Regions from separate parts of the Cytobacillus sp. FSL W8-0315 genome, predicted to be linked through region 1. Evidence: riboswitches for the same ligand, from Rfam matches in the RefSeq annotation. Region 1 holds a riboswitch; the other holds the start of a gene.
The links. A riboswitch is a leader RNA that binds a small molecule or an ion and turns the genes downstream of it on or off. The one in region 1 is predicted to bind ZMP and ZTP.

Region 1 (4,477 bases):
TGCAGGCAGAGAGGACATTCCCATTATAGCAGGGGCGAGCGGGCCATTATCCGGTGAGACCGCTGTCTTTTATCCTGAAATACACGGGGAGGAAGGCCTCGGGCCCATTCAGCCTCAGGAGAATTTCATCAGCAAAATAAAGGTATATGACATAAACAAAATAATAGAAATTGTAAATGAATACAAAAATGACCTTGTGATCGTTGGAGTTGGAAGGCAGACAGATTTGGCATTGCCGCTCATTCTGTATGGAAAGGATGCATATAAAGATGTAAATGCATTCTATTTAATGGGCGGTGCGTTTTTAGTTCCGGGAAATGTAACACCAGAGGCTGAGGCGAATTTTTACGCTGACCCCATTGCAGCGGATTCAGTGCTTGAAAAAGCAAAAAACATCTATATATTTCCCCTAAATGTAACAAATAAAGCGATTATCAGGCCTGAAACGATTGATTTTATTACAGATAATACTCAATCGCCTTTTAAAGATCTAATCAAACCTGCTTATGATTATTATTATGAGGCTTATCAAAAGCTTGTCCCGGGAATTAAGGGTGCACCTCTTCATGATGTTCTTGTATTAAGTGTTCTCACAAATCCTGATCTTGCCAAATATGTAAAACGAAGAGTGAGAATAGAACAGTTTGGAAAGGCAAAGGGTAAAAGCATAGCTGACTTTAGGCCGGTGCCCGAAGTTGATCCGCCCGAAACACTTGATAATATAGCGATGGAGTTTGATCTGGAACGTTTTGTTATTGATTTTATCGAGGTTTTCCTTGCTCAGAAAAATCAGAAATAGCTTTTGACACTCAGTGTTAAAAGCTTTTTTATTTGGTGTTGAAGGGGAAAGGAAAGTTGGCATAGAATGTATTAACATGGAAAACATTTGCAGTCAGGGAAGGTTTCTTCAGACAAGGAAGAATGGCAATAATTCCATTTAGTTTCAGCATACATTATCAAAATCAAATGGAGGCTTTCAAATTGCTAAAAAACAAGAAATTAAACAGGTTTCTTTCAATTCTGGGAATGGTCATAGCTATTGCCATAGCATATAGTGTACTTGTCTTTTTAAATAAGGATGAATCAAAGGTTCAAAAAACCTCAGCAAATGCGGAGACATCTGAACAGGGATTAATGTACGATGATTTAGGGGAATTCATTGCCTCCAATCATACTTTTTATAATGAAACACTTGGATGGGGAAGAGATCGTAAAGTCAGCTGGCCAAAACAAAGAGATCAGGCTGAATTAATCGTAAATTCGCTTAAAAAAATATCAGCTGAGAATGAGGATTTGCAGGCTGACCTGGGCACAATAACACGGCTGGCAGAAACTGTGCAGTCGGGCACTAAGGATAAGGAAGTTTTAATTAAATTGCACCGATATTTTCATGATCTGGATATTGGATTTAATGGCTATAAAGACACAACCGATTATTTTGATGTAACAGAGTATAAAGGAGAAGGCTAATAAGCGGGTGACAAGTTATTTTCTTGACACTTTACCGTAAATAAGATAACATAGTGATTGAAGTATTTGAGGTATATTGTTGAAGTCGTTAATTCACTTGGATTGTTCGGCAGCCGAACCTTCTTTTTTTGTGAAACTGCGGCTTTTTATTATGTTTCATGCTCTTTAGGATTTTGAAAGAGTAAGCATGTGTTTGTAATTAAGAATAATTTGTGTGGACAGCTTAATGCTGAATTTTCTTCTTAATCATCTTCTATAAACCAGACACTTCTCCGTATTTTTACTTCAGTAAGTTTCTTACCATTTAATATTAAAATCTCAGAGAGCATCTAAGTCGGAAAGAATTCCGACCAACCTGATTCCCACTGGCGCGGTCTAGGAGCCGCAAGGATGGAAGAGAGGCAGGGCTTTCATTGTTTTAGGTATAACTAATTAACTCAAATATATCATTTATAAGGACAGTATTTGCTGTCCTTTTTTATATATCTCGCAAAAAAACACGAACGTTTGAATAAGTTTCAGTTTAATTATTTGTGTTTTTGTGGTATGATGTATTCATTAGAATAGCTTTTCAAAATCGCAGTGACTGACGACAATGCGGAATGAACCGCTGGGGAGCTGCGTCTATGTATAGCCGGTCGTCTGGGCAGAGATAAGGGATACCCTTGTCTCTTTTTTTCATAACAAAATGGAAAAGCCCGTCAGCCGAATAGGTGCTTTTCCTATAGGAGGAATATGCATGGAAAAAAAGATTATTCTTGATGGAATTGTTGTGGCAAAACATGTGAAAGACCAATTAAAGGATCGAATTGAAGAATTGAAGGGGAAGTATATCGTCCCTTGCTTAGCCACAATTTTGGTGGGAGATGACCCTTCCTCTGAAACGTATGTACGGATGAAGGGGAATGCTTGTGAAAAACTTGGCATATTATCAAAACGTATTCATATGTCAAAGGATACAACAACACAAGAACTATTAGAGAAGATTGCAGAATTAAACAATGATCCTTCTGTACATGGAATCCTTCTACAGCATCCCGTACCAGGACATATAGATGAACGAAAAGCTTTCGAAGCTATTGCTATTGAAAAAGACGTAGACGGTGTTACAAGCCTTGGATATGGACAGACCGCATTCGGTTTTGGTGAATATCCGTCCTGTACACCTGCAGCTATTTTGGAAATTATGGATTTCTATAAATTGAGTGCTGAAGGTATGCATGCTGTAGTCGTAGGCAGAAGCCCAATCCTTGGCAAGCCGGTCTCTGCCCTTTTACTCAATCGAAACGCAACAGTCACTACGTGCCATTCATATACCAAAAATCTGCCCCAAATTGTAAAGCAAGCTGATATTGTAGTAGCAGCTGTAGGGAAACCTAACTTTATCAAGGGTGAATGGATTAAAGAAGGAGCTATTGTCCTTGATGCCGGATATAATGAAGGAAATATTGGGGATGCAGAGTATGAAAGCTGTGCTGAAAAGGCGTTTGCCATTACCCCCGTACCTGGAGGAGTTGGACCTGTTACGATTTCCATGCTTTTGAAACATACTGTTCATGCTGCAGAAAAAATCGCTGAAATACAAGGGAAGCATAAATAGTTCATTTATCCCTAAATAAAAATTGATCTTTAAAAGGATTGACTTATAACTGGGTGTCGTTTATTATTAGGTTAACGCTGTAAAGTTCGTTATATACTTTTTGGATAAGTAGTCGTAGCTGCAAAGAAATGTAGGCGATCGTTCATCCTCATTTCTGCAAGCTGCGACTTTTTTATGTTTAAGTTTATATGGTACATTATAGTGAAAAACAATTTATTGGGAGGCAACACAAATGAACACAGGTAAAGTTAAATGGTTTAATGCAGAAAAAGGTTTCGGATTCATCGAATCTTCAGAAGGTCAAGATGTATTCGTACACTTCTCCGCTATCCAAACTGAAGGTTTCAAAACTTTAGAAGAAGGTCAAGACGTAACTTTCGAAATCGTTGAAGGTAACCGTGGACCTCAAGCTGCTAACGTAACAAAAGCATAATTTTGCTTAAAATGAGGTGATGCATGTCTAATCATGCATCACCTTTTTATGTTTGCATATCCACTTTGTAGCCTTCAGCATTCCTCAAAACAGATCTTCTGTAATAACTGCTTTTAGGAATATGTATTTTTCATTTCACCCAATTAAAATACTTCACTTACAAAAAGTTTAAAAATAGTGCAAACGGAAATGTAAAAAAGAGATACAAACTGGAAAGCCTAGTAAAGTGTCCATGTCTTTATACAAAAAACAATCTTTCAGTACCTAATAAGATTTGCAATTCAAGGAGGAAATTATATTTTGACAACTTTTTCAGATTTTGGCTTAAGTAATGAAATAGTAAAAGCCCTTTCCAATATGGGCTTCGAGGAACCAACACCAATTCAGGCACAGGCAATTCCAATCGGAATGAAGGGGAAGGACATGATTGGCCAGGCGCAGACTGGAACTGGAAAAACCACTGCTTTTGGTGTGCCGCTGTTAGAGCAGATTGATTTAAACGAAGGTATTCAAGGTCTAGTCCTTGCGCCAACACGGGAGCTTGCTGTACAGGTGGCAGAAGAATTAAACCGTATAGGACAGGTAAAAGGAGTCCGGACACTTCCTGTTTACGGTGGTCAGGATATCACCCGCCAAATTCGTGCGCTTAAAAAGCACCCGCATATTATTGCTGCTACACCGGGAAGGTTAATTGATCACATTGAAAGAAAAACAATCCGTTTAAGCAACATCAAGATGGTAGTTCTGGATGAAGCGGATGAAATGCTTAATATGGGCTTCATCGAGGACATTGAAAGAATTTTAAGTGAAATTAAAGGTGAGCGCCAAACCCTTCTTTTCTCAGCAACAATGCCAAAAAGAATTCAGTCTCTTGCTGAAAAATTCATGCAGGAACCAGAAATGGTTAAAGTCAAAGCGAAAGAAATGACTGTTAAAAATATTGAGCAGTACTATATGGAAGTGCATGAAAAACA
Region 2 (4,477 bases), 230 kb from region 1:
TTAAAGAATAATTAATACGCTGCCATGATCTGCTTATTACAGATAAAGAATATAAATTTTTGCAAAACTAAAGTGTTTGCTATATTAGGAGAAGCCGATGGAAAAAATCACTTTTAATAATATCCATAAACCGGGACACACAGTACTGGAAAATGAACTTTTTATTCACAACCATAACCCTGACATGCTCCTTCAGTATGACAGCAACTTTATTGCTTTTAAAAGAATGCCTTCTGTTCAAGAGTTTGAGGAGGCACATCAATATTTAAGAACTTTTCATCAAAAATATGGCCAAAAGCATGTAAGATTTTATTTTCCTGATGACGAGGAGCTTACCGGAGAACTTCTGGCCAGCTTTGAGAAGGATGTTGATTTTACGGTTGGTTATTTAGAATTATTTGCGATTCATCCAGCTGATTTTCCTGATGTTCAGGAAAAGGATGAAATTACTGTCGAAAATGTTACGGATGAAACATGGAATGATTATCTGGAATTTCAGCATGAGCAGGATTCGGTTTACGGGATTAATTATGCCGAGAAAAAGAAAGGTCAGCATTTAAGGAATTTTAACGATGAAAGGATTAAGCAGTTCATTGCATATTATAAAGGGAAAGCTGCCGGATCAGTAGATGTAATTATCAAGGAATACACAGCTGAAATTGATGGATTGATGGTCCATGAGGATTTTCAGAAAAAGGGCATCGGCAGGCGCCTGCAGAAATGCGTGATGGATCAGTTTCAGGATAAAACCATCATACTTATTGCAGATGGAGAAGATACTCCAAAGGAAATGTACCGCAGGCAAAATTATCAGTATCTTGGAAAGCAGTATAACCTATTAAAAATATACGAATGAAGAGAAGCCTGGTTCTATAGAGAGCCAGGTCTTTTTGTTTAAATAGAACACTGTTTTATAAAGGGGAGTTCATCCTGGATTGATTTCATGGTGTAAAATCGGGATTTTGTCGAAAAACCTCGGAAAAAAATGAATAATACAATATTCTTAACGTAACAGTGTTATGTTACAATCATACCATCGGAAAGGAGACCTGGAATTGAGCGATGAATTAATTTCAAAAAAAGAAGTCCTTGATTTAACTGGAATTTCTTATGGGCAGCTTTATCGGTGGAAAAGGAAAAGCCTGATACCGGAGGATTGGTTTGTCAGAAAATCAACTTTTACAGGGCAGGAGACATTTTTCCCAAAAGAGAAAATTCTGGAGCGAGTCGATAAAATACAAAAGATGAAGGATAGCCTTTCACTGGATGAGCTGGCAGATTTGTTTTCCTTGAATGCTTCGAATCTGAAGCTGACAAAGGAAAGCCTGATTGCTAAAGGGATAGCTTCTGAACCGGTTATGAATATCTTTCTCGAGACACAGGGAGAGCTTAACGAATTCAATTACCATGAGATTTTGAAGCTTTATATCCTTTCCATCCTGCTTGAATCCGGAGATATCCATATCGAGGAAGGGAAAATGCTTCTTCAGTTATTGAGTGATCATCAAAGTATCCTGCAGCAGCCAAAAGCTGTTATCTGCTTTATTCGCAAACTTGGAATGTCCAGCTGCCTGATTTCGGTTAACGGGGAACAAGTCCTGCTTGAAAAAGGAACAAAAGTGGCCGCCACTTTATCGTTAGAACATTGTGCAGAGGAATTAAAATCCAAATTGGTATAGGGGGAATTTTGCTGTGAATATGAAAACACTAGGGAACTTAATAATTAATGGAGTGGGATCGTCTAATGGAGGTACATATCAGAAGGTTGAATTAAATGGAAAGGGAACGGTAAACAGTGATATTGAATGCGAGAGATTTCATTGTAACGGGACGGGCACTGTCCTTGGAAACATAAAAACTGAAAAGGGAAAGATCAGTGGTGCAGCAAAGATCCATGGAGCTGTTAAAGCTGAATCCCTTGTTATCAATGGCTCTGCCGTCATTTCTGAAGCTGTCAGCTGTCAAAACCTTGAAGTCGCCGGAAGATCCACTATCGGAGGCTCTGTAAAATGCGAAGTAATCGCTGTGAATGGGAAAGTAACTATTGAAGGGGACTGTGAAGCGGAGGTCTTCCGTGCTGAAGGGACATTTTCAGTAGATGGTTTACTGAACGCTGAAACTATTGATATTAAGCTTTTTGGAGACAGTAAAGCGAAAGAAATCGGCGGCAGAAAAATTAAAGTGACACAGCATAGAGAAACCCTATTAAAATTAATCAAATCCATTTTTCCCTTGAAACTGGAGGCGGATTTAATTGAAGGGGATGACATCGAACTCGAAGGCACAGCAGCTCTTGTCGTAAGAGGGAAAAATGTAAAAATCGGCAAAAATTGCGAGATCGGACTTGTGGAATACTCTGGTGTTTATGAATGTGCAGCAGAAGCGGAAGTTAAAGAACTTCGCAAAATCTGATAAAAGGAGAGAGGTGCAGGGAAGCAGTTTTTTACATTTTCTTTCGGATAGTCAAATTTTATTTACAGATAAAATGTTATAAGCTGTTTTTATGACTGGATAACAGAAATTATTTGCGTACATTGCAGAAATGAAAATGTTATCCTAATAACTAACTTCGAAAAGCATAGTGTACAAAATAAGAAAAATATACTGTAGAAAAAATAAAAAATAATTTTAGTAATGTAAGCGCTTTAAAGGGTTGAAGTTTTCAGAAGACTTTGATAAGATTTAAAAAACTGAAAAGGCTATGTGTAACTGGCGAAACGCGGATCACCGCGAGGGAGCACATAGTGTCGAAGCCGTTCGCCTGGGCAGAGGTAAGGGATTCTACCCTTGCCTCTTTCTGTTTTAAAATCTGACAAAGTTAGTTGAAAAGGGGAGAATCCAGTGAGTACCATGACTTTAGACAGAGTGAAGACGATTAAAACGCTGAATGCGATTGCGCCAAGCGGTCTTGAGGTGTTTAACAAGGATCAATTTACAATCGATAATGAAAGCGGCAATCCGGATGCGATAGTCCTTCGGAGCTTTAATATGCATTCAATGGAATTGGGTGATCGATTAAAAGCAATTGCCCGTGCAGGCGCGGGTGTGAATAATATTCCGGTTGAGAAATGCACTGAACAGGGCATTGTTGTTTTTAATACACCTGGTGCCAATGCGAATGCAGTAAAAGAAATGGTGCTTACTTCCTTAATGGCTTCATCCCGCAATCTCTTTGCCGGCATCTCCTGGACCAAAACGCTGAAAGATGAAGGAGACCAGATTCCTAAGCTTGTAGAAGCAGGGAAAAAGCAATTTGTCGGAAAAGAAATTAAGGGGAAAACTCTCGGTGTGATCGGATTGGGGGCAATCGGGGCCCTTGTGGCCAATGATGCACTTGAACTTGATATGGATGTCGTAGGCTTTGACCCATTCATTTCGGTTGACACTGCCTGGAACTTATCCCGCAATGTTCAGCGCGCCATGACCATTGAGCAGGTGTTTGCAGAATCTGACTATATCACTGTACATGTTCCATTAACCGATGATACAAGGGAAATGTTCAATGAAGATACATTCAGCATGATGAAGAATGGTGTTCATATTCTGAATTTCTCACGCGGGGAGCTTGTGAATGAATCAGATATGGCAGCCGCCCTTGAAAGCGGAAAAGTGGGCAAGTATATTACAGATTTCCCAAATGAAAATATCCTGAAAATGAAAAACGCAGTGGCAATTCCGCACCTTGGCGCTTCAACAAAAGAATCTGAGGAAAACTGCGCTGTCATGGCAGCACGACAGGTGAAGCACTTCCTTGAAACAGGCAATGTCAAAAACTCAGTTAACTTCCCAAATGCTGCTCTTCCTTACACAGGCAAGCGGCGTGTCACTGCTTTTCATAAAAACATTCCTAATATGGTCGGCCAAATCACACTTGCTATTTCAAGCTACCAGCTGAATATTGCGGACATGGTGAACCGCAGCCGCGGTGAATATGCGTATACCATGATCGATATCGATAATAAAGTTAATGGTGATGTCATCCCTGGACTGCTTGAACAGATTAATCAAATTGAAGGCATTATCAAGTCACGAATTATATAAAAATACAGCCTCAATTCCGCAGGGATTGGGGCTTTTTTTAACTGCACGAAGGAATGAATCAAAAAAGGTATATGACAAGTATAAAATCAGCTATCCTTAGAATAAACTGATAAAAAATATTAATCACCCGTATCTTTTTGTTCTCTTATTCCGTTATAGAAGCAGAGATGTATTAAAGGAGTGAACAGGTTTATGAAGCAAGGGAAAGTTCAGGCTGAATCAAGGGATTCCATAAAGCAGAAGGAAAGCTGTATTGCAGATATCTATCCTTCACTGCAGCGTTATAGCCGGTTTCTTGCACAGAACCGCTGGGACGGGGACGATCTGGCCCATGAGGCAATCATCCGCGCTTATAGAAGCTATTCGCCTGAGAAAATTAATCAGGCTCTTTTAAAGAAGATTGTCTATAATTGCTGGATTGACACTCTTAGAAACA

Region 2: it holds a riboswitch for ZMP and ZTP, as region 1 does, so the genes downstream of both, MKY20_RS13695 (phosphoglycerate dehydrogenase) here and MKY20_RS12495 (bifunctional 5,10-methylenetetrahydrofolate dehydrogenase/5,10-methenyltetrahydrofolate cyclohydrolase) in region 1, are expected to answer to the same signal.

What each region holds. Positions count from the first base shown of each region.
Region 1 covers NZ_JBBOOC010000001.1:2,427,890-2,432,366, forward strand. The annotation lists gene MKY20_RS12485 (nucleoside hydrolase) at 1-799, shown strand, start outside; gene MKY20_RS12490 (hypothetical protein) at 982-1,470, shown strand; ZMP/ZTP riboswitch at 2,043-2,125, shown strand; gene MKY20_RS12495 (bifunctional 5,10-methylenetetrahydrofolate dehydrogenase/5,10-methenyltetrahydrofolate cyclohydrolase) at 2,210-3,070, shown strand; gene MKY20_RS12500 (cold-shock protein) at 3,303-3,503, shown strand; gene MKY20_RS12505 (DEAD/DEAH box helicase) at 3,804-4,477, shown strand, end outside.
Region 2 covers NZ_JBBOOC010000001.1:2,653,111-2,657,587, forward strand. The annotation lists gene MKY20_RS13680 (GNAT family N-acetyltransferase) at 98-856, shown strand; gene MKY20_RS13685 (YhbD family protein) at 1,056-1,679, shown strand; gene MKY20_RS13690 (polymer-forming cytoskeletal protein) at 1,699-2,412, shown strand; ZMP/ZTP riboswitch at 2,696-2,774, shown strand; gene MKY20_RS13695 (phosphoglycerate dehydrogenase) at 2,842-4,041, shown strand; gene MKY20_RS13700 (sigma-70 family RNA polymerase sigma factor) at 4,234-4,477, shown strand, end outside.